Regions from separate parts of the Limosilactobacillus urinaemulieris genome, predicted to be linked through region 1. Evidence: predicted binding sites of a transcription regulator. Region 1 holds the regulator's gene; the other holds the start of a gene.
The links. The regulator CtsR, encoded in region 1, represses protease genes until heat stress. The targets are predictions, from matches to a motif close to TTGGTCAAAAAAGGTCAAANA.
Positions count from the first base shown of each region.

Region 2: clpP (ATP-dependent Clp endopeptidase proteolytic subunit ClpP) is a predicted target of CtsR. The motif match lies at 8,760-8,780, and genes of this name have one in related genera.

Region 1 covers NZ_CAKOBX010000002.1:166,772-183,583, forward strand. Annotated here, with positions in the region: gene rpoC (DNA-directed RNA polymerase subunit beta') at 1-2,410, opposite strand, end outside; gene rpoB (DNA-directed RNA polymerase subunit beta) at 2,459-6,079, opposite strand; gene MR181_RS02245 (TetR/AcrR family transcriptional regulator) at 6,304-6,897, opposite strand; gene MR181_RS02250 (ATP-dependent Clp protease ATP-binding subunit) at 7,132-9,609, opposite strand; gene MR181_RS02255 (CtsR family transcriptional regulator) at 9,624-10,091, opposite strand; gene adhP (alcohol dehydrogenase AdhP) at 10,487-11,509, opposite strand; gene MR181_RS02265 (serine hydrolase domain-containing protein) at 11,708-12,748, opposite strand; tRNA gene MR181_RS02270 (tRNA-Pro) at 12,867-12,940, opposite strand; tRNA gene MR181_RS02275 (tRNA-Arg) at 12,990-13,063, opposite strand; tRNA gene MR181_RS02280 (tRNA-Gly) at 13,070-13,141, opposite strand; tRNA gene MR181_RS02285 (tRNA-Leu) at 13,225-13,307, opposite strand; tRNA gene MR181_RS02290 (tRNA-Val) at 13,311-13,383, opposite strand; gene MR181_RS02295 (deoxynucleoside kinase) at 13,448-14,089, opposite strand; gene MR181_RS02300 (amino acid permease) at 14,249-15,727, opposite strand; lysine riboswitch at 15,827-16,000, opposite strand; gene MR181_RS02305 (GNAT family N-acetyltransferase) at 16,049-16,522, opposite strand; gene MR181_RS02310 (phosphatase PAP2 family protein) at 16,593-16,812, opposite strand, start outside.
Region 2 covers NZ_CAKOBX010000001.1:172,663-189,474, forward strand. Annotated here, with positions in the region: gene MR181_RS00845 (ClC family H(+)/Cl(-) exchange transporter) at 1-1,000, opposite strand, end outside; gene MR181_RS00850 (amino acid permease) at 1,107-2,492, opposite strand; gene eno (phosphopyruvate hydratase) at 2,732-4,054, opposite strand; gene tpiA (triose-phosphate isomerase) at 4,143-4,892, opposite strand; gene MR181_RS00865 (phosphoglycerate kinase) at 4,962-6,173, opposite strand; gene gap (type I glyceraldehyde-3-phosphate dehydrogenase) at 6,266-7,279, opposite strand; gene MR181_RS08730 (hypothetical protein) at 8,083-8,214, opposite strand; gene clpP (ATP-dependent Clp endopeptidase proteolytic subunit ClpP) at 8,852-9,445, shown strand; gene whiA (DNA-binding protein WhiA) at 9,507-10,448, opposite strand; gene MR181_RS00885 (gluconeogenesis factor YvcK family protein) at 10,462-11,448, opposite strand; gene rapZ (RNase adapter RapZ) at 11,469-12,338, opposite strand; gene uvrA (excinuclease ABC subunit UvrA) at 12,578-15,442, opposite strand; gene uvrB (excinuclease ABC subunit UvrB) at 15,450-16,812, opposite strand, start outside.

The DNA.
Region 1 (16,812 bases):
ACCGCCGAGTTAGGTAACCTGAGTTGGCAGTCTTCAAGGCAGTATCGGTCATTCCCTTACGAGCACCGTGAGAAGAAATGAACATTTCCAGCACTGACAAACCCTCATAGAAGTTAGAAAGAACTGGCAATTCCATAATCTTACCGTTTGGAGATGCCATTAATCCACGCATTCCGGCAAGCTGAGTAAAGTTAGAAATGTTACCACGAGCACCTGAGTCGGACATCATGTTGATTGGGTTATGGATGTCCATGTGTTCAATCAGCTTGTTTTGAACTTCATCCTTAGCATCATTCCAGATACCAATAACTCGATCATACCGTTCATCGTCAGTAATCAAACCACGACGGAACTGCTTAGTAACTAAGGCAACTTGCTTCCGAGCCTTCTTGATAATTTCTGGCTTTTCAGGCAAGTCGTGAATATCTGACATTGCAGTAGTCAAACCGGAAATTGTTGATTCGTAGTAACCAAGATCCTTAATCCGGTCAAGGAATTGAGAAGTCTTAGTAACCTTGTATTGCTTGTAAACTTCAGCAATCAAGTCAGACAAGAAGCCCTTCTTGAATGGTGGAACTAGTGGTGCATTTTCAAGGTATTCATTGATATCTTCACCTGGATCAAGGAAGAAGCGATCATCAACACCCTTAGTAATGTTATCAGCAGTAGGTTCGTTAATGTAATTGAAATCTTTAGGAAGAATCCGGTTAAATAATAACTTACCTACACTAGTTACCATGATCTTGCCGCGTTGCTCATCAGTAAATGGCTTGTCGGGGAATGCTGAAACTTGTACACCAACACGAGTTTGAAGCGAAACATAATTGTTCCGGTATGCCATTTCAGCTTCATCGGTATCCTTGAAGATCATTCCTTCACCTTCACGACCCTTATCTTCAGTGGTCATGTAGTAGTTACCGATAACCATATCCTGAGATGGAGAAACGATTGGTTCACCGTCACGAGGACTTAAAATGTGGGAAGCGGCAAGCATTAACAACCGTGCTTCGGCTTGTGCTTCGTCTGAAAGTGGTACGTGGATCGCCATCTGGTCCCCATCAAAGTCGGCATTATAAGCTGTACATACCAATGGGTGAAGACGCATTGACTTTCCAGAAACCAGAATTGGTTCGAACGCCTGAATACCTAACCGGTGCAAAGTAGGGGCACGGTTAAGAAGAACTGGGTGTTCCTTGATAACATCTTCAAGAACATCAAAGACATCATCATCACGACGATCAATCTTCCGCTTAGCTGCCTTAACGTTGGCGGATAACCCACGCTTAACTAATTCGTGCATGATAAATGGCTTGAATAATTCAAGAGCCATTGGAACAGGAAGTCCCATTTGGTTCATTCGTAATGATGGACCAACATCAATAACTGAACGACCAGAGTAATCAACCCGCTTACCAAGCAAGTTTTGACGGAAACGTCCTTGCTTACCTTTCAGAAGGTGAGAAAGAGACTTCAATGGACGGTTACCAGGACCTGAAACGGGACGACCCCGACGACCATTATCAATCAAAGCATCGACAGCTTCTTGGAGCATCCGCTTTTCGTTTTGAACAATGATTCCTGGTGCTTGCAACTTCAAAAGACGCTTCAAACGGTTATTCCGGTTAATAACCCGCCGGTATAAATCGTTTAAGTCAGAAGTAGCGAACCGACCACCTTCAAGTTGAACCATTGGCCGTAAGTCAGGTGGCATAACAGGAATAACATCAAGAACCATCCATTCTGGCTTATTACCAGACTTAATGAATGCTTCCAAAATATCCAAACGACGGATAGCACGAGTCCGCTTCTGACCAGTTGCTTCCTTCAGTTCTTCCTTTAATTCGGCAGCTTCCTTATTAAGGTCGACATCTGCTAATAACTTCTTAATAGCAGCGGCACCCATTTCAGCAGTAAAGCGGTCGCCAAATTCAGCCTTCTTATCACGGTATTCTGCTTCAGAAAGCAATTGTTTCTTTTCAAGTGGAGTATCACCTGGATCCAAAACAACGTATGAAGCAAAGTAAATAACTTCTTCAAGTGAACGTGGACTCATGTCTAAGACAAGACCCATCCGACTTGGAATCCCCTTGAAGTACCAAATATGGGAAACCGGAGCAGCCAATTCAATGTGCCCCATCCGTTCACGACGAACCTTTGAACTAGTAACTTCAACACCACAACGGTCACAGACACGACCCTTGTAGCGAATCCGCTTGTACTTACCACAAGCACATTCATAGTCCTTAGTTGGGCCAAAGATTCGTTCGTCAAACAGACCTTGTTTTTCTGGCTTTAAAGTCCGGTAATTGATAGTTTCGGGCTTCTTAACTTCCCCATAAGACCAACTACGGATCTTATCTGGTGATGCCAGGCCGATCTGCATACTTTCAAATTTATTGACATCAATCAAAGGATTTTCCTCCTTATTTTAGTAGTTTACGTTCAGCACTAAGTAAAACTAGTCTTGCTTAGTCTTGTCTTGTTCATCAGTTGTTGCAGCTGATTTATTATCGGTAGACGTCTCGTCTTTCTTTTCTTCAGCATTGTGCTTTGCAGCATACTTAGCTAAAGCATCAACATTAACAACCTCATCATCGTCTTCATCCATGTTCTTCAATTGAACTTCATTCTGGTTACCGTCAAGAACCTTCATATCAAGACCTAATGCCTGTAATTCCTTAACAAGAACCCGGAATGATTCAGGAACACCTGGTTTTGGAATTGGTTCACCATTAATAATGGCATCGTAAGTCCGAACACGACCAACAGTATCATCTGACTTGTAAGTAAGGATTTCTTGAAGAGTGTAAGCAGCACCGTAAGCTTCAAGGGCCCAAACTTCCATTTCACCGAACCGCTGACCACCAAACTGAGCTTTACCACCCAATGGCTGTTGAGTAACAAGTGAGTATGGTCCAGTAGAACGAGCGTGAATCTTATCGTCAACCATGTGGGCTAACTTAAGGTAATGCATTGAACCAACGGCAATCCGGTTTTCAAATGGTTCACCTGTCCGACCATCATAAAGAATTGTCTTACCGTCTTCAGGGAACCCGGATTCCTTAACAGCATCCCAAACATCCTTATCAGTAGCACCATCGAATACTGGTGTTGCCATGTGAATTCCAAGACGCTTTGCAGCCATCCCTAAGTGCAATTCAAGCAACTGTCCGATGTTCATACGACTTGGCACACCCATTGGACTTAACATAATGTCGATTGGTGTACCATCTGGCATATATGGCATATCTTCTTCAGGAACAACGATAGAAACAGTCCCCTTGTTACCGTGACGACCTGACATCTTATCACCGACTTGGATCTTCCGCTTTTGAGCAATGTAAACCCGAACCATGGTGTTAACACCTGGTGAAAGTTCATCCCCATTTTCACGGGTAAAGACCTTAACGTCTTGGATAATACCGCCACCACCGTGAGGAACACGGAGAGAAGTATCACGAACTTCACGTGACTTTTCACCAAAGATAGCGTGAAGCAACCGTTCTTCAGCAGATAATTCTGTCATTCCCTTAGGAGTAACCTTACCTACTAAAATATCGCCGTCGTGAACTTCAGCACCAATCCGGACAATCCCATTTTCGTCCAGATCCTTAAGTGCATCGTCACCAACGTTAGGAATTTCGCGAGTCATTTCTTCAGGTCCTAACTTAGTTTCCCGAGCTTCTGATTCGTATGACTCAATATGGATTGATGTATAAACATCATCCTTAACTAACCGTTCGCTAATTGCGATGGCATCTTCGAAGTTGTAACCTTGCCAAGTCATGAAGGCAATCAATGGGTTTTGACCTAAGGCTAATTCACCTTGTTCCATTGATGGTCCATCAGCAAGAACGTCATCAGCATCTACATGTTCGCCAACCTTAACGATTGGACGTTGGTTGTAGTTCTTGCCACCGTTAGAACGACGGAACTTCATCAGCTTGTAAGTATCAAGAGTGCCATCTTCTTCACGAACACGAACTTCGCGAGCATCAACATATTCAACTGTCCCTGACTTCTTAGCAATCATGGCCACCCCAGAGTCATGGGCTGCTTTGTAGTCAATTCCAGTACTTACTAATGGTGCATGTGGGTTCAACAATGGAACAGCTTGCCGCTGCATGTTGGCACCCATCAAGGCACGGTTAGAGTCATCGTTTTCAAGGAATGGAATACATGCGGAAGCAACGGAGACAACTTGTTTTGGAGAAACGTCCATGTAGTCGACGTTCTCAACGCTCGTTTCAATGTAATCATCCTTATCACGACACATAACTTGGTCTTGAGCAAATGAACCATCATCATTCAAAGGCGTGTTAGCCTGAGCAATGATGTAGTTATCTTCTTCGTCGGCTGTTAAGTAGTCGATCTTATCAGTAACTTTATGGGTCTTCCATGAAACACGACGGTATGGAGTTTCGATGAATCCATACTTATTAACACGAGCATATGATGAAAGACTGTTAATCAAACCAATGTTAGGACCTTCAGGAGTTTCAATTGGACACATCCGACCATAGTGAGTATAGTGCACATCACGAACTTCATATCCGGCCCGATCACGAGTTAAACCACCAGGACCAAGAGCAGAAAGGCGCCGCTTATGAGTTAATTCGCCAAGTGGGTTAGTCTGATCCATAAACTGTGACAATTGTGAAGAACCAAAGAATTCACGAATTGAGGCAACAACTGGCCGAATATTAATCAGTTGTTGTGGTGTAACAGTGTCAGGATCTTGAATTGACATCCGTTCCCGAACAACCCGTTCCATCCGTGCTAAACCAATCCGGAATTGGTTCTGCAATAATTCACCAACTGAACGAATCCGCCGGTTACCTAAGTGGTCAATATCATCGGTTGTCCCAATACCTTCTTGCAAGTTGAAGAAGTAGTTCAATGAGGCAAGAATATCAGCTGGTTCAATATGCTTGTATTCCAATGGAATGTGGCCATTACCGATAATTGGTACAACCCGTTCTGGATCTTCGTGGGAGTAAACCAAAACTTTTTGAAGCTTTACTGGTTCAGTAACCACAGCTTCATCAGAAGGAGTGTAGGTAATCATCTTAAAATCATCACGATCTAAGTATGGTTCCAACTTCTTCAATACTTCCTTAGTAACCTTGTCGCCCTTTTGAGCAAGGACTTCACCAGTATCTGGATCGGCAAGGGTTTCAGCTAAGGTTTCACCAAGAAGACGGTACTTCAACATTAACTTCTTGTTAGTCTTGTATCGACCGACCGGAGCCATATCATAACGCTTAGGATCAAAGAACCGTGCGGTTAACAGGTTCCGAGCTGAGTCGGCAGTCTTAGGTTCACCTGGACGAAGACGTTCGTAGATATCTTTGAGTGCTTCTTCAACCCGAGAGTCTTCAGCATTCTTATGAACATCCTTATCCAAAGTTAATGATAAGGTCTCACTGTTGCCGCCAAACATATCAATGATTTCATCATCTGAACCAAAGCCAAGCGCCCGGATTAATTCAGTCATTGGCAGCTTACGAGTCCGGTCAATTCGAACGTAAGAAATGTTCTTAGCATCAGTTTCGTATTCAAGCCAGGCACCACGGTTAGGAATAAAGGTAGCACCATAACTTGGCCGACCGTTCTTGCCAGCTTCTTCACTATAGTAAACACCTGGTGACCGAACTAATTGAGAAACAATAACCCGTTCAGCACCATTAATAATGAAGGTCCCTTGATCTGTCATTAATGGGAATTCACCAAAGAAAACATCTTGAGACTTAATTTCCCCAGTCTCATGGTTAGTAAGACGCAAAGTAACGTGAAGTGGTGCTGAGTAATTTGCATCATGTTCACGTGCTTCATCAACAGTATACTTAGGTTCCAAAAGTTGATAGTCAACGAATTCCAATGATAACTTCCCTTGGAAATCATCAATTGGCATAATATCATCAAACATTTCCCGCAAACCTTTATCCATGAACCAGTTATATGAGTCCGTTTGGATTTCAATCAGGTTTGGCAACTCGAGAACTTCTTTGATTCGGGAGTAGCTACGACGGGTACGGTGCTTACCGTATTTAACTAAATGTCCGGCCAAACTGTTCACCTCTCTAATTTATTCAGTGAGTTCAAATATTACAATTTGGTTACAAATGAACTAAAATCATAATTTTGAGCAAAAAAAATCCAAAAACAGTTAAAAACTGCCTTTGGTTTTATTTACTGAACCTAATGGACAATAGATCATTAAGTTCATATGAGAACTCACAATTACATACTTTTGTAGTATATAAGATAATTTATTAAATGTCAATAGAGTTACTCAACTAATTATTTTGTTTTTGAGAGTCCGCTAATAATGCAGTCCAAAATTAATTGATCACGCTGATCGTCACTAATATTGTGCCCGCCGATTGGTTGGTAAGTACCAAAAATTGGCGAGATACCTGCTAAGAACAATTCAGCAGCCTCTTGCGGCAAAATATCAGGACGCAATTCAACTTCAGGTTGCTTAAAGTACTCAGCAATTGGTTGAAGATAATTCATTGCAAGAATCATGTTCAATTTTTGTTGGGAACTCCTTGAAAGCAAACTAACTGCTTGGTGGTATTGATCGTAAATACTTACTGGGTGATGCTTTTTCAGTGCAACCGCAATTTGCCACAATTGTTCGTTAGGCGTCAGCTTATGTTTTCGCATTACCTTATTGATATCCTTGCGAACCTTACTACTCAAATTAGTCATCACGTCTAGATAGAGGACTTCCTTATCGCTAAAGTGGTGGTAAAGAGCCGGTTGAGTAATCCCAACTTGCTTAGCGATATCACGAGTAGAAGTTTCACCGAAGCCTTTTTGTAAGAAGAGCTTAGTTGCCGTTCTCATAATTGACTGTCGTGTTTTTTCAAGCTGTTCAGCTCTCTTCATACTTTACTATCTCCTAACATATTAATCACATTATAAATATATAATGCCACCAAAGCTCTGATTTGACAAGCTTTTAGGCAAAATTCTCTCCTTTCTAATCAGATATAGATAAAATAATATTGCTATTCTTATTAATTTCAATTGAACAGATGATAACAGAAATGTTTAATAATTTTCCGTAAACAAAAAGACTTCAACGTTTAGAAGACTAAATGTCAAAGCGCATTTTTAATTTTAATTTTTCACCATTCGCTCATGATGATCATTTTTTACTTTCAAGGTAATTTTACCTTGGTGGGCACCAACAACAACGTTATCACCAGTTTTAACATTGCCGCTTAATAACGCAGTGCTTAACGGATCCTCAATTAGATCCTGCAATGCCCGTCGTAATGGCCGAGCACCATATGCCGGATCATAACCCTCAGTCGCAACAACATCAATGGCTGCAGGTGTAACTTTTAGGTTAATTCCTTGTTCGGCAACTCGCGCTCTTAATTGGGCAACCATTAATTTAATAATTTGATGAAGTTCATCCTTTTGTAAGGAGTGGAAAATCACTGTTTCATCAATCCGGTTCAGAAATTCGGGACGGAAATGCAGCTTCAATTGTTGACGAATTGCAGATGCCATTGCCTGATAGTCCTGGCTAACATCACGCGCGCCAAATCCGACCTCTTTTTCATCCTGAAGCTGAGTAGCACCCAAATTAGATGTCATAATAATGATGGTATTACGGAAGTCAACTTTTCGTCCCTTAGCATCAGTCAAGTAACCATCGTCGAGAACCTGAAGCAGTAAATTAAAGACATCAGGGTGTGCTTTTTCCGCTTCATCTAATAGAACAACCGAATACGGGTGTTGCCGAACCTTTTCGGTTAATTGACCACCTTCATCATAGCCAACATAACCTGGAGCAGCACCGATTAAACGACTAGTACTGTACTTTTCCATGTATTCAGACATGTCAATTCGGATCATATTATCTTCAGAGCCAAACATTGCTGCCGCTAAAGCCTTAGCTAATTCCGTTTTTCCTACTCCTGTTGGCCCAAGGAACATAAATGATCCAATTGGCCGTTGCGGATCCTTTAACCCGCTCCTTGCTCGACGGATTGCCTTTGCAACTACTGATACAGCCTCATTTTGACCAATAACCCGATTATGAAGAACCTTTTCGAGGTTAACCAGCCGTTCACTCTCGCTCTTTTTAAGCTGAGTTAACGGAACACCGGTCCATTCAGCGACAATTTTTGCAACATCTTCTCCTGTCGTATGGAGCTTTTGCCGCGCGGATTGTTGTTCAGCCTCTTTCTGTTGCTCGTCAACTTTAGCCTTCAATGTTAACTCCTCTTGCCGGAGATTAGCTGCTTCATCAAAATCCTGGTTCTCAATTGCAGCTTCTTTTTGTTGCCGGAGTTGTGCCAGCTTTGTGGTCAATGATGGTTGATGATTTCCCTTTTCTTCGGCATCGATCCGTACCATTGAGGATGCTTCATCAATTAAATCGATCGCCTTATCTGGTAAATAACGGTCTGTGATGTACCGACTTGATAATTTAACGGCCTGCTTTAATGCAGCGTCATCAATTTTTACATGATGGTGTTCCTCATACTTTGGTCGCAAGCCATTCAGGATCTGCAAAGCAACATTTTCAGTTGGCTCTTCAACCTGAACAGTCGCAAACCGCCGTTCTAGTGCGGCATCAGATTCAATATACTTTTGGTACTCATCAAGAGTCGTGGCCCCAATTGTCTGCAAATCACCGCGAGCAAGCGCAGGCTTTAAAATATTTGAAGCATCGATCGCTCCTTCAGCACCACCAGCACCAATCAAAGTATGTAATTCATCAATGAAGAGGATCACATGACCATCTTTTTGAATCTCATCAATAACCTTCTTCAGCCGATCCTCAAACTCGCCACGATACTTAGTCCCAGCAACTAATGATCCCATATCAAGCATCATCAGTCGTTTCTGTGCTAAGTCTTCAGGAACTTCATTGTTAGCCATTCGCCGAGCTAGTTCCTCAGCAATTGCCGTCTTTCCGACACCGGGTTCCCCAATTAACACTGGATTATTCTTTGTTCGACGACTTAAGATCTGTTCTACCCGCCGCAATTCATTGTCACGACCAATTACGGGATCAAGTTTGCCATCCCTTGCCATCTGGGTCATATCGCGTGCAAGCTTGTCAAGAGTTGGCGTCTCCGATCTTCGTGCACGTTGTCCCGGCTGTCTTCCCAACCGCTGTCGTGCTTGAATATCTGATACACCAAGACGACGTAAGGTTACTTTGCGGATTTGTCGTGGCAATACATCTAAACTCATTAAAATCCTGGAAGAGAGGATCCCCTCATCCGAAATCAACGCAAGCAGTAAATGCTCAGTACCAATTTTCAAAGCGTTCAACTGTTGTGCTTCTTGTCCCGCTAGCGCTAATACTTGACGCGCTTTAGGAGAATATGGAAGGTAATCGGCTGGGCCCATGTCATCCATTGTCCCATAGCCAATCATCCGCTCGATTTCTTCTTGAATATCATCGCTAGTAATGGAGAATTGCTCAAAAATTTTGCTAGCAATTCCCTCCCGTTCAATTGCCAACGCGAGTAATAAGTGTTCAGTACCAACGGCTTGGTGCTTAAAGTACTTTGCTTGTTCATGGGCGAGTGCCAAGACGTGTTTGGCACTTGGTGTAAACATATTATCCATTAACTGCTTTCCTCCTAGCTCTCATACCGTAAACGATTAAGCATTGAAATTAAAATTCTTGCTCTTAACCGAGCTTCAACATTACAATCATTCACATTTAGGGTTTGCTTTGACAAGGCAACTAACATTAAGTCCCCCTCTCGCCTTGTCAGCACTTTTTCATCATAAAGCGTTCGAATAATGTCATAAGCATCACGCTCACTAATTGAATCCCCAATTGCTTGGATTAGTGAGTTTAACACATCAACATTATCAAGTAAATTAACGCGCTCAATTCGAATATAGCCGCCACCACCACGTTTACTTTGCACTAGGTATCCATGCTGAATAGTAAATCGGGTTTTAATTACATAATTAATTTGTGACGGAACAACATCAAAATGATTGGCAATTTCCGAACGACGAATTTCAATTTGAGATGACTCACCAAGGATTTGTTTCAAATACTCCTCAATAATGTCAGAAATACTTTTCTCTTCCATCCCATCACCTCCAAATTTCTTGACTAATCTTGACCAAATTTTACCACAATATTAATTCAGGGACCAGAAAACTATCTCACTAAAAGAATAAGCATCAGCAAATCATTTAAGAAAAAGGCTGTGACATACTTTCCATTGCTGAGATAAAAAGCAAATAACACATAACATATAAAGCCCCCAGAGTTTGGCTTCACCTTACTCTAGGAGCTTATTTATGTTTGATAGTGGGATAGAACTAACTTGCCTAGTTCGTTGTCCCACCTCCGCCGACGCGAAACTAGTCTGTAAGAAAGATGGCTACTGCGCTGTTATATTAACTATCTTTAAAATAGCAAAGAGACTGAGTTAGTTCTCAGCCTCTCTCGCTAAATTTCAAAAAGGGGATATTTTATAGATTAATCTTCTAAGCTGAAGTCAACAACGTTCCGACCAACAACCTTGTTATCCTTTAATTCTTGGATCATGTCATTGATTTCGCTTAACTTCCGAGTCTTAACAATTGGGTGAACCTTGCCTTCAGCACCAAATTGGAAACATTCAGCCAAGTCTTGACGAGTACCAACTAATGAACCAGCAACGATAATCCCGTCAAGAACAGTCTTAGCAATGTTAAGCTTCATGTCACCTTGTGGAAGAGCAACGGCAACCAACTTACCATCTGGACGAAGTGAATCAACGGCTTGGTCAAATGCTGAAGCTGAAACAGCAGTTACAACAGCAGCGTGGACACCGCCAACCTTTTCTTGGATTTGCTTATCAACATCGCCATCGTGACGGTTAATAACAATTTCAGCACCGTTTTCCTTAGCAGCTTCAAGTTTTTCAGGGTTACCATCAACGGCAATAACGTGAGCGCCGAAAACATTGTGGGCAAATTGAATACCCAAGTTACCAAGACCACCAGCACCAACAATAGATACCCATTGACCTGGCTTGATGTCAGCAACCTTCAATGCCTTGTACATAGTAACACCGGCACAAGTTAATGAAGTAGCTTCAACTGGGTCAAGACCTTCTGGAACCTTAACAGCATAATCAGCAGGAACGATACATTGTTGAGCCATTGCACCATCAGCAGTGTAACCAGCATTCAAAACGTTCCGACAAAGTGTTTCACGACCAGTGAGGCAGTATTCACAGTGTCCACAACCCTTGAAGAACCAAGCAATTGATACCCGATCCCCAACCTTTAAGGAAGTAACACCAGGAGCAACTTTAGATACACGACCAACACCTTCGTGACCAATAATCCGTCCTGGCTTCTTACCAAAATCACCAGCAGCAACGTGCAAGTCAGTGTGACAAAGACCACAATATTCCATGTCAACTAGGGCTTCACCAGGTTTAAGATCCCGAAGTTGAACATCCTTAACAGTAACGTAACCATCTACTGGATCGTTAATAACAGCAGCTTTCATAATCTAAAATCTCCTTTGAACTTGTTATCATTTACACAAAATATAATAACAAATTCATTTTGGTTTTTAAAGCGCTTTTGTGAATAAATAAACAGAAAATCAACAGACCAATATCCATTAGTTTCTTATTAATTTACTGAAGCTAGCATCACCTAATCAATACCAATTGTGAGTGTTTTAGCAAATAAATTTTATGCACTATGACTGAATTTGTTCACCATAGTAAATTTCATAAAGGTCTTCAGCAGTTTGGCGAAGAGTTTGATAATCAATATTATTAGTAAATAGCATCAACGTTCGTTTAGTTTTATAATCCGCAAAAAAACAGCAATTATATCCTGGCTCACTACCATTAGCCCGAATAACTGTTCCTTGAAAATAAACGCCACCAAAATAAGCTTCACGCTGGCTCTTTGGTTGGTTAGCAAAGTTCTTAATAAGTTTTGGTTTACCGATTACGTCGTGGTAAATAAATTTCCAATAGTTTAATGGTGAAAGCAATAAATCACCAGCACCAATTTCTGACGAAGCAGTTTGTGATAGTATCTGCCAAGTCACACCCGGCTGCATAGTTTGCAATACTTGACGTGGCTTTACCTGATACACCATTTTTAGCTGATGGTGATTTGCTGACTTTAAAACCGTCTTTTTTATAAAACGAGCATATTTATCATGTGTTCGCTGGCGAATAATAGCACCTAATACCTCAAAATCAATATCCTGATAATTCCAATCATGACTGGCTGTATTCTTAAAATGATGAAGGGAGAAACGTTCCTGACTTTTTTCATTATTTAAAGTTTTCTTCGGCAACGCACCATCATTTTGCAAACCACTTGTATGGGTCATTAACTGTTGTAACGTTATTTGGTTGCTCCCTTGGATTTGGGGATAATATTTACTTAGTGGTGTCTCCCACTTCAACTCTCCCCTTTGAACGAGCTGGTATATCGCAACCCCTGTTATCAATTTTTGTAACGAACCAATTGGAAATAGAGCATTAGGAGTAACAACCTGTGCTGGGTTAGCTGTAATTTTATTTTTTAAGACTAATGGTTGATCTCGCTTCCCATTAACTAGGATAATTCCATTGATATGGTGATCATGAAGGTATGTCTGTAATTCTACCTTGGTTTTCCTATCAACCTGACTGGCGTTCACATTTTTTTGTGGACTCCAAAGAAGCACTCCCAAAATAATTACCGGTATTAATAATAAGTAGAATAATTTCCTTGTCATAAGCCGTTCCTAAGAATTAAAGTGTAATTTAAAGTAAGGTGTCTTCACCAAGTCATTACTACTAAAAAAGCAGGATAGAACTAACAACTTAGTTTCCCTGCCCTCTATATTATAATAATCGGAACTACAAGATTTGAACTTGCGACCTCTGCGTCCCGAACGCAGCGCTCTACCAAGCTGAGCTAAGTTCCGAAAAGAAAAAGCGTGACAACACTAAGTAGTGTGCCACGCATTCAAGTAGTGCACCCAGAAGGAGTCGAACCTTCAACCTTCTGATTCGTAGTCAGACACTCTATCCAATTGCGCTATGGGTGCATAAAGAGCGGAAGACGGGATTCGAACCCGCGACCCCCACCATGGCAAGGTGATGTTCTACCACTGAACTACTTCCGCATAACTGTTCTGCAACGATAATTAATATACCACGTGTCACAGACCGATGTCAATATGATTTTGAAATAAAGTCTTATTCCAAATGCGGATGAAGGGACTTGAACCCTTACATCTAAAAGATACAAGATCCTAAATCTTGCGCGTCTGCCAATTCCGCCACATCCGCATATGGAGGATACAGGGCTCGAACCTGTGACCTCCTGCTTGTAAGGCAGATGCTCTCCCAACTGAGCTAATCCTCCGAAAAATGATATATTCATAATGGAACTTTATTAATATATCATCATTTAAATTTAGTGTCAACAATTATTTTAAACCAAGTTCAATTAATTTTTGATCAATCATTTTCAACACTTGGCGTGCCGCCGCTGGATCCTCAACAAAGTCATACTTATCCCCATCAATCAACATCTTAGGACTAGCATCGTATTGTTGATACCAATCCCGGTAACGTTCATTAAGGTTTTTGTAGTAATTATAAAGGGATGGATCATTGGCAAGTTGTTCGTATGACCGACCACGTTTTTTTATCCGCTCCAGCATTGTTTCAAATGAAACTTGAATCGTAATTAGCAGATTAGGTGCTTTTTGGTGAGGTTGTTCAGGTAATTCTTCCATCATATTGTGCAGTAATGATGAGTAAATATCTGATTCTGTTTCGGTTGCCCGCCCCATATCAGCATTAAGCTTAAACAACAATGCATCTTCAAAGATCGAGCGATCAAGGACATTTAAATCATTGCCAAAAGAATCTTTAATCTCATCTAGTCGTCGATTCAAAAAGTAAATCTGCAGTAAAAAGCCATACTTTTTCGGGTCCTTATAAAAGAGCGGCAAAATCTTATTATCATCAACAGATTCATAAAATGCTTGGCTATTCAAATGATCAGCCAGTAATCCGGTTAGACTTGTCTTCCCGGCACCAATTGTCCCTGCAAGTGCAATCATTAAATGCTTCTCCCCCTTTAAATTATAAAAAAGCAACTTTACTATTCTAACATTGAACATCAAAAAAAAGAAGAGACTGAATTAGAAGTCTCTTCCTAAATTCAAAGAGGATCCCTATACCTAAATTTTCCAGGTATAGAAACCCTCTTCAAATTTTAATTAATTTTGTTCCGGATCATACTTTTCACCCTTAGTCCGCCGAGAAAGATCTACCTTCTTCAACGGAATAATATGGGTCCTATAGCGAATTTTGTAGTAGAAGAACAAAATCAAGAATAGCGGCACACTCATGTATGTAATCAAAATATTTGACCAGTCAAGTTTTGCGAAGGCCTCAACATTCTGTCCACAAATAACAATTGTACAAAGAACAAACGCAAAAATTGGCCCAAAAGGATACAGAGTTGCGTGATATTTAAGTTCACTTACAGAATGACCTTGAGCAGTATAAGCTTTCCGGAACCGGTAATGTGAAATAGCAATCCCTAGCCATGCAATAAAGCCACAAAGTCCAGAAGCATCTGTTAGGTAGAGGTAAGCTTGCGGAACAACAAACTGAGTTGCGAATGCTAATGTCGACACAACCATCGTTCCGATTAGCGCATAAATCGGTATTCCGCGACGGTTAACATAGCCGAAGAATCGCCATGCATAACCTTCACGAGCCTGCGAGTAAAGCATCCGGGTTGAAGCATATAAACCAGAGTTAGCTGCAGAGACAACCGCAGTTAAGATAACTGCATTCATGATACTGGCAGCGACTGCTAATCCAGCCCGCTTAAAAATAATTGTAAACGGACTCATTGTAATGTTAGTAACATCCGAATTTAACAGGTTCTTATCTGTATATGGTAGGATACAGGCAATTACAAAAATGGCAAAAATATAGAAAAGAAGAATTCGCCAGAAAGTTGAATGAATTGCTTTTGAAATTGACTTTTCAGGAGTAGCAGCCTCTCCAGCAGTAATCCCCACTAATTCTGTCCCTTGAAAAGAGAAACCAGCAACCAAAAATACACTAATAATTGCTGGAATACCGCCAACAAATGGTGCTTTTTTGTAGTGGAAGTTACTAAAACCAACTGGTTGACCGCCCATAATTCCGAGAATGATTGCAACCCCGACAATTAAGAAAACGATCACGGTAATTACCTTAATTAATGCTAACCAGTATTCTGTTTCACCGTACGAACGAACCGACAAATAGTTAATAAGGAAAACTAAAACTAAGACAATTGTGCTAAATACCCAGCTAGGAACATGCGGTAGCCAGAAATTCATTACAATTCCCGCACTGGTTACATCGACTGGAATTGTAATCGCCCAGTTAAACCAGTAATTCCATCCCATTGCAAAGCCTAATGCAGGATCAACAAACTTTGATGAGAATGCAGAAAATGAACCAGTAAGCGGCATATAAGTTGACATTTCACCAAGGCTAGTCATCAAGAAATAAACCATAATACCCATGATTCCGTATGCAACTAGGGCTCCACCTGGTCCAGCAGTTGAGATTGCTGAACCACTGGTAATAAATAAACCAGTACCAATCGTTCCACCAAGAGCAATCATCGCCAGGTGACGTGTTTTAAGCGTTCTTTTTATCTGTCCCTGACCATTACCCGTGTCTTCTGTCATCTTAAATTCCTCCCGTAAATATCCGAGCGACTTACTCAATAAAAAAGGATCTTCCAACAAGGCAACCTCATTAGAAGACCCAAGATTTATCATTGAATCGTTCAGCGAAGCGCCCCGCGATTTATCGCGACAGTCCATGACTTCTTCAATCATGACCCAATACTGCTCAGAATAAGCTAAGCAGTATTTCGGCATTCTTTCCTTTCAAAACCACTCCGGAACTTATTTTCCTAATAGTTAATACTAATAAAGAATGCAACCTCTTCATTTCGATAACATTATACTCTCATCATTTAATAACGCAAGACATCATCGTGTGTCTTAGCGCTTCCAGAGTTCGATCATTCCTGAAGTTATAGCGATACGAATAAAATTACATCGTTTTAAAACGCCAATTGATGAAATATTATTACCTTTTACCTCTGCAGTTACTATGATTTGGGAGTGACTTAGCTGATTACAAACAGCATTCACCCCTTCCGTCATGTATCCTTGATGCTGCTTCTGTGGAAGAAGCAGGTAGCCAATCTCATATTGCCCTGAAAGAATAACACCTGTTTTATCGTAAGAATGGAGAAGGATAATTAGGCCAAGCAATACTCGCTTTCTCCTTTCCCTTATTTGTAGTAAACATTCCGTTTGGGCAAGCATTCCTAAAGTATCTAGGTCAACCTTTCCGGCTGTGACTAACCCTGCCTGCTGAAATAATGATTGATATTTTAGCAGCGGTGTTAGTTCGGTAATTTTTTGTTGCCGAACCCTTTCAATAATAAGGCGTTTCGTTTTAATTTCCATTAAAAGACCATCCATTTCCCGGGAAATAAAAAACGCAAACAAATCAAAAATGATCCTTTGCGTTTTTCATTTAATAAATTGAGTTACTAAAGATTTTTAATTCGCGTAGTTTAGGTGCCCAAGCAACGTATAACCATTCAGCAACTTGAAGCCAAGCATATGCCAAGGCCATTGCCGCAATAGTATCTACGGGCCAGTGAGCATATAAGTATACCCGTGAAACTGCCAAGAAGAAAATTGCAAAGATTAATAATAACTGGCAGATCGTCCGGACAGCTGCTTTCTGAATT
Region 2 (16,812 bases), on a different contig from region 1:
TCAAGATTGGCAGAAAGATTCCCCCAGGTAATTGACTTCCATAACTAATCATTGAAAAGACAAACCGAAGAACAAACAAGCCAATAAAAAGAGTTAGGGAGAATGGTAATAACCTTAACTCAGCAATTAACTGGTTTCCGCCACCAAGAGTATAAGGAAGGTACCAAGCAACCGGGATAACTAAAAGGAATGGGATGACAGGATATACTGAAGGTTTAAGCCATGTTAGCTTTCCCGACCAATGATCAAGTCGCAAGATAACGATTTGATAAAGGCGGCCAAGGAACCCAAGAGCAATTCCCAAGATAATTAAATGCCAATACAAGCTAACCGGCAATTCATATTGATATGGAACATTTAATACTGGTTTGAGACCAAAAATGGTCATGGAAACCATATTTGAACAAAGAGAACTAATAAAAGTTGCCAGCCAAATTAATGGCGAAAAGTTATGATAAACTTCCTCCAAAATAAAAATAGTGCTTGCAATTGGCGCATTAAACGCTGCCGCCAATCCAGCAGCGGCACCACTAGCAATACCAACACGGCGGTTAAGCGAATTAACGTGAGCCGTTTCGGCAACCCCCTGGCCAATTGTTGCTCCCAACTGGATTGATGGTCCTTCGCGGCCGAGAAACAAGCCAGAACCGATAGCAAAAATTCCACCGAGATACTTTCGCCATAAAACTGGCCACCATTTTTCATCAAATTGGCACTTTAACTGCCCCTCAACCTGAGGAATCCCGGATCCCTTAATATTCGGGTATCGCTGTGCGAGCTGTCCCAAAATTAATGCCAGAATTACCGAACCAGCTGCCCAATAAATTAGTCCCGTTGGGTGATGATGAAAATAAGCAAAACTCGTACTAACAAACTCCAAAAGGTGTTGAATGATTAACCGAAACGTACTAACCACTAACCCTGTCAACAATCCAATAATAATGGCACGAATCATTTGCTTAACTTGGCTATCCTGGTTAACAATTGCTTGCTTATTCATTATTTCTCCTAACTTTTCCCTAAGATTCACCCAAGTATTGTACTACATCTCCAAAGAAAAAGCAGGTGGTGGATAGTGATTAATCCAGAACCTGCTAGTTAAGGTCTTATTCAGCTGTTGTTTTCTTTAAGCCATGACGAACCAGATAAACAATTGTTGCAACGATGAGGACAATTGCCCCAACAATAACCGAAATCCGGGTATCAGGATTAATGAACATAAAGATCACAATTACAATTAGCATAATAAACGCGAAGTAATTTGAGAATGGATAGAGGGGTAACTTAAACGGATGATCTACCATCAAGTCCGCATTATTCTTCCGGAAACGTAATTCGGCAAGAAGAATCACAAACCATGGAATCATTCCTGGCAGAACTGAAGAACTAAAGACAACGACAAACATATCGGAAGTTGAGTGATTATAAATTGAGGAAATCATATCAATGATAAAACCGATTAAAATCCCCCCAGAAATTCCAAGAATTGCTGCATCAGGGACAATTCGCTTAGAAAGACGACCAAAAATCTTTGGCGCATCCCCTTCGTGAGAAAGCTTAAACAGCATCCGACTTGAACTGTAAATTCCGGAGTTAGCACCAGAAAGGGCTGCCGTTAGCACAACAAAGTTAATAATTGATGCCGCAGCAGTAATCCCCACCTTGGCAAAGGTTGATACGAATGGTGAGCCAACACTGCTCAGCTTATCCCATGGGTAAATCGTTACGATAACAAAGATTGCTCCAACATAGAAAATCAGGATCCGGAAAAGAACCGACTTAACAGACTTAATAATTGCTTCTTGCGGGTCGGCAACTTCACCAGCAGAAATTCCTAGCAATTCAATTCCCTCATATGACCCAACGATAATTGACATTGAGAAGAAGAAACCACTAATTCCGCCCGTAAAGAAACCGCCATGTGCCCAAAGGTTACTAAAACCTGTTGGGTGCCCACCGTTACCAAAGCCGAAAAGAATCACCATGAAGCCCAGAAAAATCATGAAAATAATTGTGACAACCTTGATCATCGCAAACCAAAATTCTAGCGAGCCATATGCCTTAGCACTAGCAAGGTTTGCTAATACCAAGAAGATAATGATCACGATTCCGGCAATCCAAGTATGCATATGTGGCCACCAAAATTTCAGATATTCGGTTGCCGCCACAACTTCCGACATTCCAACAACAATATATTCAAAAACATTAGCCCATTTAGCAAGATATCCTGCAAGCGGGTGAACATATTCAGTAGCGTAGTCCGCAAACGACCCCGTTCCTGGATTAATATAGATCATTTCTCCAAGAGCCCGCATAACAATGTAGAGAATTAAGCCAACAAATGCATAAGCCAAAAGGACTGATGGTCCGGTCCACTTAATTGTTGACGTTGACCCCATAAATAAACCAACACCAATTGCCCCACCTAAGGAAATCATTTCCATTTGGCCGGCGGTCATTGTTCGCCGTAACTTTGGCGCAGAATTTTTCATTAGTATCAAATCCCTTTCTCAAATTATAACTTTTCAAATTATATTATATGAATCCCTAATTGCCAAGAACTTTTCTAATCATTCTCTCATTATTAATTAGTTAAGCAAAAAATAGTTAACTTAATTAAGAAAGCAACGCCGATAAAATAACTAAAAAAGCTAGTTGAACAAAAAATAGACCTTCCACAGTCAACTAAAATTGACTATGAAAGGTCTGTTATTTTTTAACGTTAAACTAATTAACGGTTTTCGATGTCTTGACGAGCTTGTTCGCTCAAGTTGTAGAAGGAATGGATACCCTTGTATTGAGCAACGTCACCAAGTTGATCTTCAATCCGCATTAATTGGTTGTACTTAGCAAGACGATCAGTCCGGCTCATAGAACCAGTCTTGATTTGTCCAGCGTTAGTAGCAACAACTAAGTCCGCAATGGTTGTATCTTCGGTTTCACCAGAACGGTGTGAAACAATAGCAGTGTAACCAGCTTCCTTAGCCATTTCGATAGCTTCAACAGTTTCAGTCAAAGTACCGATTTGGTTAAGCTTGATTAAGATTGAGTTAGCAGCACCCATCTTAATACCCTTCTTAAGGTAATCAGTATTAGTTACGAAGAAGTCGTCACCAACAAGTTGAACCTTCTTACCAAGCTTGTTGGTAAGGGTTACCCAGTCGTCCCAGTTGTTTTCATCAATTGGGTCTTCAACAGACACAACTGGGTACTTTTCAATAATTCCTGAAAGGTAGTCGATAAATTCATCAGTAGTGAATTCTTCACCAGTTGACCAACGAAGCTTGTACTTCTTGTCTTCGTCGTTCCACAATTCTGAAGCAGCAACGTCAAAGGCAATTGCAATATCCTTACCTGGCTTGTAGCCGGCATCCTTGATAGCTTTGATCAAGTATTCGAATGGTTCTTCGTTGTTAGCAAAGTCAGGAGCAAATCCACCTTCGTCACCAACAGAAGTTACCTTACCAGCAGCTTCCAATTCCTTCTTCAAAGCGTGGAAAGTTTCTGAACCCCAACGAATTGCTTCACGAACAGTTGGTGCACCAACTGGCATGATCATGAATTCTTGGAAGTCAACCTTGTTATCAGAGTGGGCACCACCGTTGATAACGTTCATCATTGGTGTTGGCAATACGTGAGCATTGAAACCACCAAGGTAGTTGTAAAGAGGAACTTGTAATTCGTCAGCAGCGGCACGAGCAGCAGCAAGTGAAACGGCTAAAATAGCGTTAGCACCTAACTTACCCTTGTTTGGAGTACCGTCTAACTTGATCATTGCCTTGTCAATTGCAATTTGGTCGGTAACTTCCATACCAACAATTTCCTTAGCAATAACGTCGTTAACATTAGCAACGGCCTTTAATACTCCCTTACCGCCAAAACGGTTCTTATCACCGTCACGTAATTCAACGGCTTCGTGTTCACCAGTTGAGGCACCTGAAGGTACGATTCCACGGCCAACACCACCAGCTTCAGTATATACTTCAGCTTCAACTGTAGGGTTACCACGTGAATCAAGAACTTCACGTGCATAAATATCTGTAATAAGTGACATTTGATGAATCTCTCCTCTGTCTTAAATTCGATAGCAATCGCGCTATTTCATTAATATTGTATTATTTTGTGCAACCAAAAACAAGCTTTTAGTGGTTAACTAATTTTAAAAATGTTTCAGGATCCAAGCTCGCACCACCAACGAGGACCCCATCAATATCCTGACTTGACATTAAAGCATTGATATTACTAGTTGTTACGCTTCCTCCGTAAAGGATCCGAACGTCATTAGCAACGTCATTCCCGTACATATAAGCTACCGTCTGTCGAATTAGGTAGCACCCCTCTTCAGCCTCATCAGGATCAGCACTTTGACCAGTTCCAATTGCCCAACTTGGCTCATAAGCAATTGTAACGTGCCTAATCTCATCGCTTGAAAGCCCCTTAGCATCGTAAAGAATTTGGTTTACAACCCAATGAACCTTTTTCCCTGCTGTTCGTCGCCCCATTGTGTCGTCACAACAAACGATGGGACAAAGGTGGTCTGCTAATGCTGCTTTAATTTTTTTATTTACGATTTCATCAGTCTCATGAAAATACTTCCGGCGCTCCGAATGTCCAAGAATGACATGATGAATTCCTGCTTGATAAAGAGCGTATGGACTGGTCTCACCCGTATATGCACCCTCATTTTTATAATAGCAGTTCTCAGCAGCAATTTTCAGCGGAGAGCCTGCAGCAGCTTCTTTCATTGAAACTAATGATAATGTCGGTCCCGCTAGTGCAGTTTCCAACTGTTCCGCCGGCGGTAGTTGATCCCTTATCTTCTTAACAAAATCGACTGATTCAGCCACCGTTTTATGCATTTTCCAATTGCCAGCGATAATTGGTACCCTCATCAAAATCACTCCTTTAAACCGCAAAAAAAGCAGAATAGTCCAATTTCAACCATTCCGCTTTATTATATATTACTTTTCAGAAATTGCAGCAATTCCTGGCAAAGTCTTACCTTCAAGGTAGGTTAATGAAGCTCCACCACCAGTAGAAATGTGGGTGAGTTGGTCAGCAACACCTAATTGCTTAACAGCAGCGGTAGAGTCACCACCACCAACAATCGTAGTTGCATCATTCAAAGTACCAAGGAACTTACCTACTTCAAGGGTTCCCTTAGCAAAGTTAGGCTTTTCAAAGACACCCATTGGTCCATTCCAAACAACTGTCTTAGCATCCTTCAAAACATTCTTGAATTCTTCAACAGACTTTGGACCAATATCAAGAGCCATCCAGCCATCGTCAATGTCGCCTTCAACAACCTTAGTGTTAGCATCATTATCAAACTTGTCAGCTACAACGTTGTCAATTGGAAGGACGATCTTATCGCCAGCCTTATCAAGGATCTTCTTAGCAACATCAATCTTGTCTTTTTCAACAAGTGAGTCACCAGTCTTAATACCCTTAGCAGCGTAGAATGTGTAAGCCATTCCACCACCAATGATAATCTTGTCAGCCTTGTCAAGAAGGTTATCAATAACGCCAATCTTGTCGGATACCTTAGCACCACCAAGAATAGCAACGAATGGCCGTTGTGGATTATCAACTGCATCACCCAAGAACTTGATTTCCTTTTCCATCAAGAAACCGGCAGCAGCCTTACCTGGCATGTTAGTAGCAATTCCAACATTAGAAGCGTGCTTCCGGTGAGCAGTACCGAATGCATCGTTAACGTAAACATCACCCAATGAAGCCCAGTACTTACCTAATTCAGGATCATTACCGGATTCACGCTTTACGTATTCGCCATCCTTAACATCTTCATAACGAGTGTTTTGAACAAGCAATACTTCGCCATCCTTAAGTTCGTTAATAGCATCTTCTAGTTCCTTACCTTCAGTAACTGGAACAAACTTAACAGGCTTGTCGAGTAATTCAGAAAGACGTTCAGCAACAGCCTTCAAAGACTTAGCAGGCTTATCTTCTTCCTTCTTAATTCGACCAAGGTGTGAGAACAGAATAGCCTTACCACCATGTTCGATAACATACTTAATAGTTGGTAAAGCGGCAACAATCCGGTTGTCATCTTCAACCTTAGTACCGTCGTCACTAATCGGGACATTAAAGTCAACCCGCATTAAAACTTTTTTACCACTTAAAGGTAAATCTTCAACAGTTAATTTTGCCATAAATTATGTTTCCTCCTTCTTTGTTAAGAAAAAGGGTGGTTGGAGTCTCCTCCTCCCACCTTTTTATGCCGCTAATATTTCAGCATTCCGGATTAAAGGTTTGCAAAGTGAAGCAAAGTCCGGATCATGTTGCAAGTGAAACCATTTTCGTTGTCGTACCATGCAACAGTCTTAACTAATTGAGTACCATCTTCGCCTTCCATGATTTCGGTTTGTGATGGGTCAAATACAGAACCAAAAGTAGAACCAATAATATCAGTTGAAACGATTGGGTCATCAGTGTAACCGAATGCTGGGTTATCCTTGGCAGCTTCCTTCATAGCGTTGTTAACATCATCAACAGAAACCTTCTTGTTCATGATAGTAACAAGTTCAGTTAATGAACCATCAGGAACAGCAACACGTTGTGCGTGACCTGAAAGCTTACCGTTCAATTCAGGAATAACAAGACCGATAGCCTTAGCAGCACCACTTGAGTGAGGAATAGTGTTAACAGCAGCAGCACGGTTGTTACGGAACTTCTTACCACGTGGTTGGTCAAGAACAGCTTGGCTACCAGTGTAAGCGTGAACAGTAGTCATAGTACCAACCTTGATACCGAAGTTCTTGTTCAACCAGTAAGCCATTGGTGCAAGACAACTAGTTGTGCATGAACCAGCTGAAACAATCTTGTCATCAGCCTTTAAAGTATCCAAGTTAACACCAGGAACAACAGTTGGAATGTTACCAGCAGGTGCAGAAATAAGAACACGCTTTGCGCCGGCATCCAAGTGAGCTTGTGACTTTTCTGCAGAAGTGTAGAAACCAGTACATTCAAGAACAAAGTCAACACCGTCGTTCTTTACCCAAGGAATGTTACGTGCGTCACGTTCTGCGTATACAGGGTATTCCTTACCATCAACAACGATACCCTTGTCAGTTGATGAAACTTCGCCATCAAAACGACCTTGGGTTGAGTCGTACTTAAGTAAGTAAGCCAACATTTCTGGTGAAGTCAAGTCGTTGATAGCAACAACTTCAATATCATCAGTGTTGAGTTCGTGAATACGACGGAATGCCAAACGACCAATACGGCCGAAACCATTAATACCAATCTTTACAGTCATACTGCAATTTCCTCCTTTAGGAAAAACATAATTAGTGTCTTTGCTAATTCAATCACATTCATACGATACCAATCACATCTAAGTAATATTAGGCATCTATGCCAGATCATGATTTAGCAATTACAACCTTACGGTATTAATAATACTCACATTTCACTAACTTGTCTATCCAATTAGCCTGAAAAGTTTTATTTTTCTTGTGAAAACGTTATCATTATTAAAATAGAAATTTATTGTTGCAATTATGCTTAAAGTAAGATAATATAATATTTGTTGACGCGCCCTTAGTGTAATGGATCGCACGTGAGATTCCGGTTCTCGAGATCCGAGTTCGACTCTCGGGGGGCGCATTTTTTATAAGGAGACTAACAAAATTTGTTAGTCTCCTTTTTTAGTAATATTTAATATAGAGGGAAACTGGGAATTAACCCATTTAAGAGCCTGATGGGCTAACCTAGAACGACGAGTGATGATAAACTCGTCAGAGTCGTTCGTAGCCGAATAGGCTTGCACCGCTGCGTTAGACTCGAAGGCTCGGTTTACGAAACGAAGTGAGCCTATTTGGATTCCCGCAATTAGACTCAGTAGTTTCGAAAATTACTGGTAATAGTAAGAAGCCGAGAAAAAACGTCTTGTTTTTTCTCGGCTTCTTACTATATGTTTAATGATTTCATCAACATTTATCGTCCTATACCAGTCAGTCTTTCCTCTAAGAAAGTTAACTTCCGGTTGATCCCTATTATTAAATAAAGTAAATAAAAAAGTTGACTAAAATAGATTCAGTCAACCATTACAATATTAAATTACTTTTCTTCAGCTGGCTTTTCCTTAGCCCACTTACGAATAGCTTCAATCTTCTTTTCCTTTAATGCTCGCTTGTACTTAGGAGCAATTGGCCGACGACCTTGAACGCCGTATGGGTGTGCTTTACGCATAGCAAATGCCTCCTTATATATTAAACGTAAATTAATTAACGTTCCAATTATACCGGGCATGGATTTAAAAAGCAACCCTTCATAAAATGCTATCTCTTGTCAGGATTATCATAGCAACATTTCCTAGAGTAAAAAAATTTCAAAAAATTAAACTAGACCAATTTTAAAATATCTTTAGAAAAATTAATAGATAAAAGGACTTGCAAAGTATACCAATAGGAGGTACTATATAGTCGTAAACAAAGAAGGGCCAATTAAAATGCCCAATATATGAAAACGAGGTAATTTATTATGACTAAAGATACATTCAAAGCATTCGTTAAATTTAACAATACCGACTGGACAACCCTTGATAAGGAATCAGCTGCAACTGAACTTAGTTTGATTGCTAAGGATCTTCACTAAATTAATACCAACTATGCGGCTCATTATTTCCTCTCCCCCTATCATTAATGATGCTTAGCCGTATAAACACCACGAATTGACCATAATAAAATAATGAGACCGTTAAACTCCCGGTCTCATTTTTATTTTTCGTGACAAATTATTTGACCTTTTTTGACCAAACGAGTATAGTATTCACATAAGTTAGCAATTGATGCTAACAAGTGCTAAAAATAAGGGAGGCTAATCGACTATGAATTTAGTTCCTACTGTCATTGAGCAATCATCTCGTGGTGAACGTGCTTATGACATTTATTCACGGCTTCTAAAGGATCGGATCATTATGTTGTCTGGTCCAATTGAAGACGATATGGCTAATTCAATCGTTGCGCAACTTCTTTTCCTAGATGCGCAAGATTCAACAAAAGACATTTACCTTTACATTAATTCTCCAGGTGGTGTGGTTACATCTGGAATGGCAATTTACGATACCATGAACTTCATCAAGTCTGATGTTCAAACTATTGTTATCGGGATGGCTGCTTCCATGGCCAGTGTCCTAGTATCCTCAGGTGCTAAGGGTAAGCGTTTTGGTTTGCCACACTCACAAGTTTTGATTCACCAACCATCTGGTGGTGCTCAAGGTCAACAAACCGAAATTGAAATTGCTGCTACTGAAATTTTGAAGACACGAAAGATGATTAACGAAATTCTGGCCAAGAATTCAGGACAGCCAATCGAAAAGATTAACCGTGATACCGAACGTGATCACTACTTAACTGCTCAAGAGGCTGTTGATTATGGTTTGCTTGACGGAATTATGGAAAATAATTCAAAGTTGAAGTAACTAATGATCAGAAAATAAGCTGAAGGAAAATTTCCTTCAGCTTATTTTCGTTTAAACTTACTTATTTGGCTAGTGCTCGGTTTCGCAGCTCATCCGCATATGCATTCAACTTTCGCAAGCGATGATTAACACCAGACTTCGAAATTGGGCCACCGGGAACTAGTTCGCCTAATTCTTTTAAACTGACTTCCTGGTGAGCAAGTCGCGTTTCAGCAATCTCGCGTAGCTTATCTGGCAAGCTTTCTAAGCCGACGCTTGCTTCAATGAGCTTAATATTTTCAATTTGCTTAGTTGAAGCATTAGCGATCTTGTTCATATTTGCATTCTCACAGTTAACGAGACGGTTAACCGAATTACGCATGTCGCGAACTATTCGAATATTTTCAAATTGTAACATCGAATTAGTCGCACCAATTAGCGACATAAAATTAGCAATTTTCTCTGCTTCCTTAAGGTAAACAATATACCCACTTCGTCGAGCAGTTGTTTGAGCATTTAAGCCAAACTTATTCATCATTCGGGCAATCATTTCATTATGTTCTTCATAGAGAGAATAGATTTCCAGATGATAACGGGAAGTTTCAGGGTTATTGACAGAACCACCAGCTAAAAATGCACCACGTAAATATGAACGAACCATCCACTCATCCTTTAACAATTCGACAGGAACCTGTTCTTTGATCTGCATCCCTTGTAAGATCTGTAAATCATCCAAAACACGTTCTGCAGAATAACGCAAACGAACAATGTACTGGTTATTTTTCTTTAGTTTCATCTTCCGCCGGACAACAATCTCGCTTTCGACGTGATAAAAGTCTTTTAATAATGAATAAATTCGCCGAGCAATGGCGGGATTTTCAGTCTGAATATTCAATACTAGGTGATGATTACTGATCCCGATTGATCCATTCATCCTGATTAAGGCCATTAGCTCTGCTTTAGCATTATCACGGTGGACCTTAATTGCTGTTAGCTCTTTTTTTACTTCGCTAGCATAGGACAATGCCAGTCACCTCCTAATCATGAACTTCATGGAGGCGATTCATTAACTCATTAACAACCTTATCTCGGTCATGAAATGCTCCATTATCCTTTAACTGTAAAAAGTTGGAACTAATAACTCGACACCCCTGCTCCCGGAGTCCCTGAAAATCATGTCCTACAGGCTGGGAAATTTCATTCCATTCCTTAAAGTCAATATAATTATCAGGAACTGGCTGAATATTAACTAATACAGTATCAATAAAGTTTTCACCAAGATGACGGTTAAGCACCCGAACATGATCGGCGTCAGTAAAGTGATCGGTTTCTCCTTTTTGTGTCATAATGTTGCAAATATAGACTACTTCTGCCTTGCTTTTGCATACAGCTTCGGCAACATCGTGAATCATCAAATTTGGCAGAATACTTGTAAACAGGCTACCGGGCCCTAAAACAATTTGATCCGCGTTTTCAATTGCCTTAATAACCTCAGGCACTGCTTTGGCTTTGTGACCATCATCGTCATTTGATGGCGTTACCCAGACACGTTTAATCTGCTTATGAGCCTTAGTAATTTCTGACTCACCACTAAGAATTGAGCCATTCATAAATTCAGCATTCAGCGTTAATGGTTCATCAGAAACAGGAAAAACATGACCCCGGATCTCCATCATCTCTGAAAGCTCCTGGACTGCATCAAAAATATCACCCTGCATTTCCGAAAGCGCGGAAATAATAAGGTTACCAATAGCGTGACCTGCCAAAAATTGGTCAGTCGTTTTGAAACGGTACTGGAAGATCTCCTTCTGTAATTTTGGTAACTCAGAGAGCGCCACCAGAACATTTCGAATATCGCCAGGCGGGACCACATTAATATAATCTCGAAGGATCCCCGACGAACCACCATCATCAGCGACGGTAACCACCGCTGTAATATCAGCATTTTGATCGCGCAACCCGCGAAGGATAACTGGAAGACCAGTTCCGCCCCCGATCACAACAATCTTTGGCTTATGAAACATATAATCCTTCCTCTTCTTTTTTATTTTGCCTTATCAACGTCCCGATGGTGAATATTAACTTGATAACCATCAGTTTTTAAATCAGTTGCAATCTTATTTGCAATGGTAACGGAACGGTGTTGTCCTCCAGTACAGCCAATTGCAATTGTTAGACTACTTTTCCCCTCATGAATATAGCCTGGCATTGCCGTTTCTAATAGTGACTTTAAATGTGCATAAAATTCCTTTGCTAACGGGCTTTTCATCACATATTCCTGAACAGCAGCATCATTTCCTGTTAAATGTTTAAGCTCCGGGACGTAAAAGGGGTTGGGGAGAAAACGAACGTCAAGTACAATATCAGCGTCTAACGGCAATCCATACTTGAAGCCGAATGACATTACTTCAATATAGAAATTGCTCCCCTCGCCATGACCAAAAATCTTATTGAGTCTTAGTTTGAGGTTTCGTGGCGTCAAAGAAGTAGTATCAATCCGAATATCTGCCTCACTCTTAAGATTGTTCAGCAATTTTCGCTCAGCCGTTACGCCATCCAACAACCGACCATGAGGCGATAGCGGGTGTGAACGACGCGTTTCTTTATAACGAGAAATTAATTTATCATCGGCAGCGTCGAGAAAAAGTAAACTAACATCAAGATCCTCACGTTTTTTTAATTGGCGAATACTTGGCAGTACTTGATCATAAAATCTCTGGGAACGAGAATCCATCACCATAGCAACCTTATTAAATTGACTCGCTTTCTCCATCACATCGACAAATTTTTCTGCCAAGTTAGGCAGCATATTATCGAACACGAAGTAGCCTAAGTCTTCAAGACTATGAACAGCAACGGTTTTCCCAGCACCGCTCATTCCGGTAATAATTACCACTCGCATCTTTTCTACCATGTTCTCCCCCTCTTTTCTACACTTATACCTAATTATTGTATCACAACAATCCGGGTGTGTCTTTTAATAACTAAAACTAGGGTTGGGCTTATCATTTTTTACAAAGCGCTAGTTAATGATTAAAACCTACAGAAAAGGTTTCAAAGCTCGACAATCTCGAACTCTGAAACCTTCTTGTGGATTTCCCAAGAAATTGTTATGCGTTAATAATGGGCACCACTGATGCCAGCTTCCTTAGGTTATTTAGAATTTTTAATGTTGTTTTTTTCTTCAAGCGCTTTATCTCGTTCTAACATCTTCTTCAGATATTGTCCGGTATAACTTTCCTTAACCTTTGCAACCTCTTCAGGAGTCCCGGTAGCAACAATATAGCCACCTGCTTCTCCTCCCTCAGGACCGAGATCAATAAGCCAATCAGCTGACTTAACAACATCAAGATCATGCTCAATCACTAGGACAGTATTCCCAGCATCTACTAATCGCTGCAAGACCGCCAACAAGCGTTTAATATCATCCATATGTAACCCGGTTGTCGGTTCATCCAAAATATAAAAGCTTTTTCCTCGCGATTGACGATGAAGTTCGGCAGCAAGCTTCATTCTCTGAGCTTCACCACCTGATAGCGTAGTAGCTGGTTGACCAAGAGTTACGTAACCTAAGCCAACATCTTCAATCGTTTGCAGCTTTCGCTTAATTTTTGGAATTGCGCTAAAGAATTTCAATGCTTCAGAAACGGTCATGTTCAGAACCTGTGAAATATTCTTTCCCTTATACTCAACTTCAAGTGTTTCCGAATTATAACGCGTTCCATGACAAACTTCACACGGAACGTAAACATCCGGCAAGAAATTCATTTCAATTTTAATAATCCCGTCACCATGGCAAGCCTCACAACGACCACCTTTTACGTTAAAACTAAAGCGTCCTTTGTTATAGCCGCGCATCTTTGCCTGATTTGTTTGGGCAAAGAGTTCGCGAATATCATCAAAGACCCCGGTATATGTAGCAGGATTACTCCGTGGTGTTCGACCGATTGGCGATTGATCGATATTAATTACCTTCTCGATGTTTTTAATTCCACTAATTGATTTATACTTACCTGGCTTAGCAGAATTATTATTTAGCTTCTGTGCCAAAATCCGCTTCAAAATCACGTTAACTAACGTGGATTTTCCAGAACCGGAAACACCAGTTACACAGATAAACTTACCAAGAGGAAAATCGACATTAATGTTCTTTAGGTTGTTCTCGGCAGCTCCCTTAAGAATAATATGTTTTCCATTACCTTCCCGGCGTTCTTTAGGGACCTCAATCATTTTTTTACCAGAAAGGTACTGGCCAGTTATTGACTTTCTGGAACGCATGATTTGTTTTGGTGTTCCAGCAGCCATTACTTTTCCACCATTAGCTCCAGCTCCCGGACCAATATCCACAATATAGTCCGCAGCCCGCATAGTATCTTCATCGTGTTCAACCACAATTAAAGTATTACCAAGATCACGCATTGCTTTAAGGGAAGAAATTAGTCGATCATTATCCCGCTGGTGTAAACCAATTGAGGGTTCATCAAGAACGTACATTACCCCAGAAAGATTTGAGCCAATTTGAGTTGCCAAACGGATTCGTTGAGCTTCACCACCAGAAAGTGTTCGTGCAGATCGACTCAGTGTCAGGTATTCAACACCGACATTTTTCATAAAAGTCAGCCGATCTAAAATCTCTTTTAAAATTGGCCAGGCGATTTTTTCTTGTTGTTCAGAGAATTGCACACCTTCAAAAAATGTAATTGCCTTACTAATAGGTAATTCAGAAACTTCACCAATATTTTGACCGTTAATTTTAACTGCTAATGCCCGTTGGTTAAGCCGGTAGCCATGACAAGCCGGACAAGGTAGCTCTGTCATGTACTTTCGCATTTGCTCCCTAGTAAAGTCGGAATTGGTTTCCTTGTACCGTCGTTTAATATTATTAATAACGCCCTCAAACGGCACATCGACATCCCGAACTCCGCCAAAGTCATTTTCGTAGTGGAAGTGGAATGTCTGATCACCATTACCATATAGAACCTGTTGCTGTTGTTTTTTTGAAAGTTTATTAAACGGCGTATCCATATTGATTCCGACAGCTTCACAGAATTGTTCTAGTAACTGCGGGTAATATTGTGAGGAAATCGGGTTCCACGGAATCATTGCTCCTTCCCGAAGTGTCTTAGTTCGGTCAGGAACTACTAGATCCACGTCAACTTCTAGTTTCGAACCCAAGCCCTCACATTCAGGACAAGCACCAATTGGAGCATTGAAAGAGAACAGTCGTGGTTCAAGCTCCCCTACAGTAAATCCACAAATTGGGCAAGCATACTTTTCGGAAAACGGAATTGAGTCCCCACCGATCACATCTGCAATCGCGTAACCGTCACTTAACCTCAAAGCAGCTTCAAATGAGTCAAACAAGCGAGAGCGGATCCCATCTTTGATAATAATACGGTCAATGACAACATTAACCGTATGTTTCTTATTCTTATCAAGTTCTGGGACCTCGTCTAGTTCATAGGTTTCACCATCTACTTGAACCCGAACAAATCCTTCCTTTTTGATCTTTTCAAAGACTTTCTTTTGTGTTCCACGTTTATCACGAACAACTGGAGAAAGAATTTGAAGCCGAGTTCGTTCAGGAAGTTCCAGTACCCGGTCAACCATCTGGTCAGGTGATTGGCTGCTAATCGGAATATGATCATTGGGACAAATCGGGGTTCCTACCCGTGCCCACAATAACCGCAGAAAGTCATTAATCTCCGTAACGGTTCCTACCGTGGAACGGGGGTTATGAGATGTAGTCTTCTGGTCAATCGATATTGCTGGTGAAAGGCCATCAATTGAATCAACATCCGGCTTATCCATTTGCCCTAAGAACTGACGAGCATAAGCAGATAAACTTTCTACATAGCGGCGTTGTCCCTCTGCATATAGGGTGTCAAATGCTAGCGAACTCTTCCCCGAGCCGGATAGGCCAGTAATGACAACTAACTTATTCTTAGGAATTTTCACATCAATGTTCTTTAAGTTATGTGCACGTGCGCCATGAATAATAATTTTATCGTTTGCCACGAATAATTCACTCCCCCTTATTTTTACTATGCTTCATCCTTTTAGTTTTCTTCCCTGTTATCTGGGCCTTTAATTCCATTATCGTGTCACGAAGCATTGCGGCCTGTTCAAAGTCCAACCGCTTGGCTGCTGTCCGCATTTGTTCAGTTAATTCTTCAACCATCTTTGTCTGATCATCATGGCTTAGCTTAGCAAAGTCTTTAGTAGTAAATTCTGTACTGTCAGCTTCTTTTCCACTATCCTCAGTTTTCGTAGTTGAGGAAATAGCCTCTTGAATTGGCTTAATGATGGTTTTAGGAGTGATCCCATGCTTTTTATTGTATGCCATCTGAATTTCCCGTCGCCGCTTCGTTTCATCAATTGCCTTTTGCATTGAATCAGTAACGGTATCAGCATACATAATTACGGAACCATTTGCATTTCGTGCTGCCCGACCAATTGTCTGAATTAAGGAACGCTCATTCCGTAAAAATCCTTCCTTATCAGCATCAAGAATCGCGACTAAAGATACTTCTGGAACATCCAGTCCTTCACGAAGAAGGTTAATTCCCACAAGAACGTCAAACTTGCCTAAGCGAAGATCACGAATAATTTGTGTCCGTTCTAGCGTTTTGATGTCGCTATGGAGGTATTTAACTTTTAATCCAAGATCTTTAAGGTAGTCAGTAAGATCCTCGGACATTTTCTTAGTCAACGTTGTAACAAAGACGCGTTCATGCTTTTCGATCCGCTTATTAATCTCGCCAACCAGATCATCAATTTGTCCCATTACCGGTCGAACCTCAATCGTTGGGTCTAGTAAACCGGTCGGTCGAATAATTTGTTGAACAACGTGATCTGTTTGTTCCATCTCATACGGACCAGGAGTAGCCGACATATAAACAACTTGGTTAACATGTTTTTCAAATTCTGCTAATTTTAATGGTCGATTATCAAGGGCACTCGGTAGCCGAAAACCATAGTCAATTAGCATCTGCTTCCGGGCCCGATCACCATTGTACATCCCCCGAACTTGAGGCATCGTTTGGTGTGATTCATCAACTACTAGTAAGAAGTCTTTAGGAAAGAAATCCAGTAAAGTGTATGGCGGCTCTCCAGGTTTTCGACCATCCATATACCGTGAGTAATTTTCAATTCCGTTACAATACCCCATTTCACGAAGCATTTCGATATCATAAGTTGTCCGTTGCTGAATTCGTTCTGCCTCTAGGAGTTTTCCTTCATCAGTAAACTTTTTAACCTGCTTTTTCATGTCATTTTCAATCTGCGGAAGTGCCCGATCCATAATCTCTTCACTTGTTAAGAAGTGAGTTGCCGGGAAGATTGAAATATGTTCCCGATCACCAATTACTTCGCCAGTCAGAGCATCA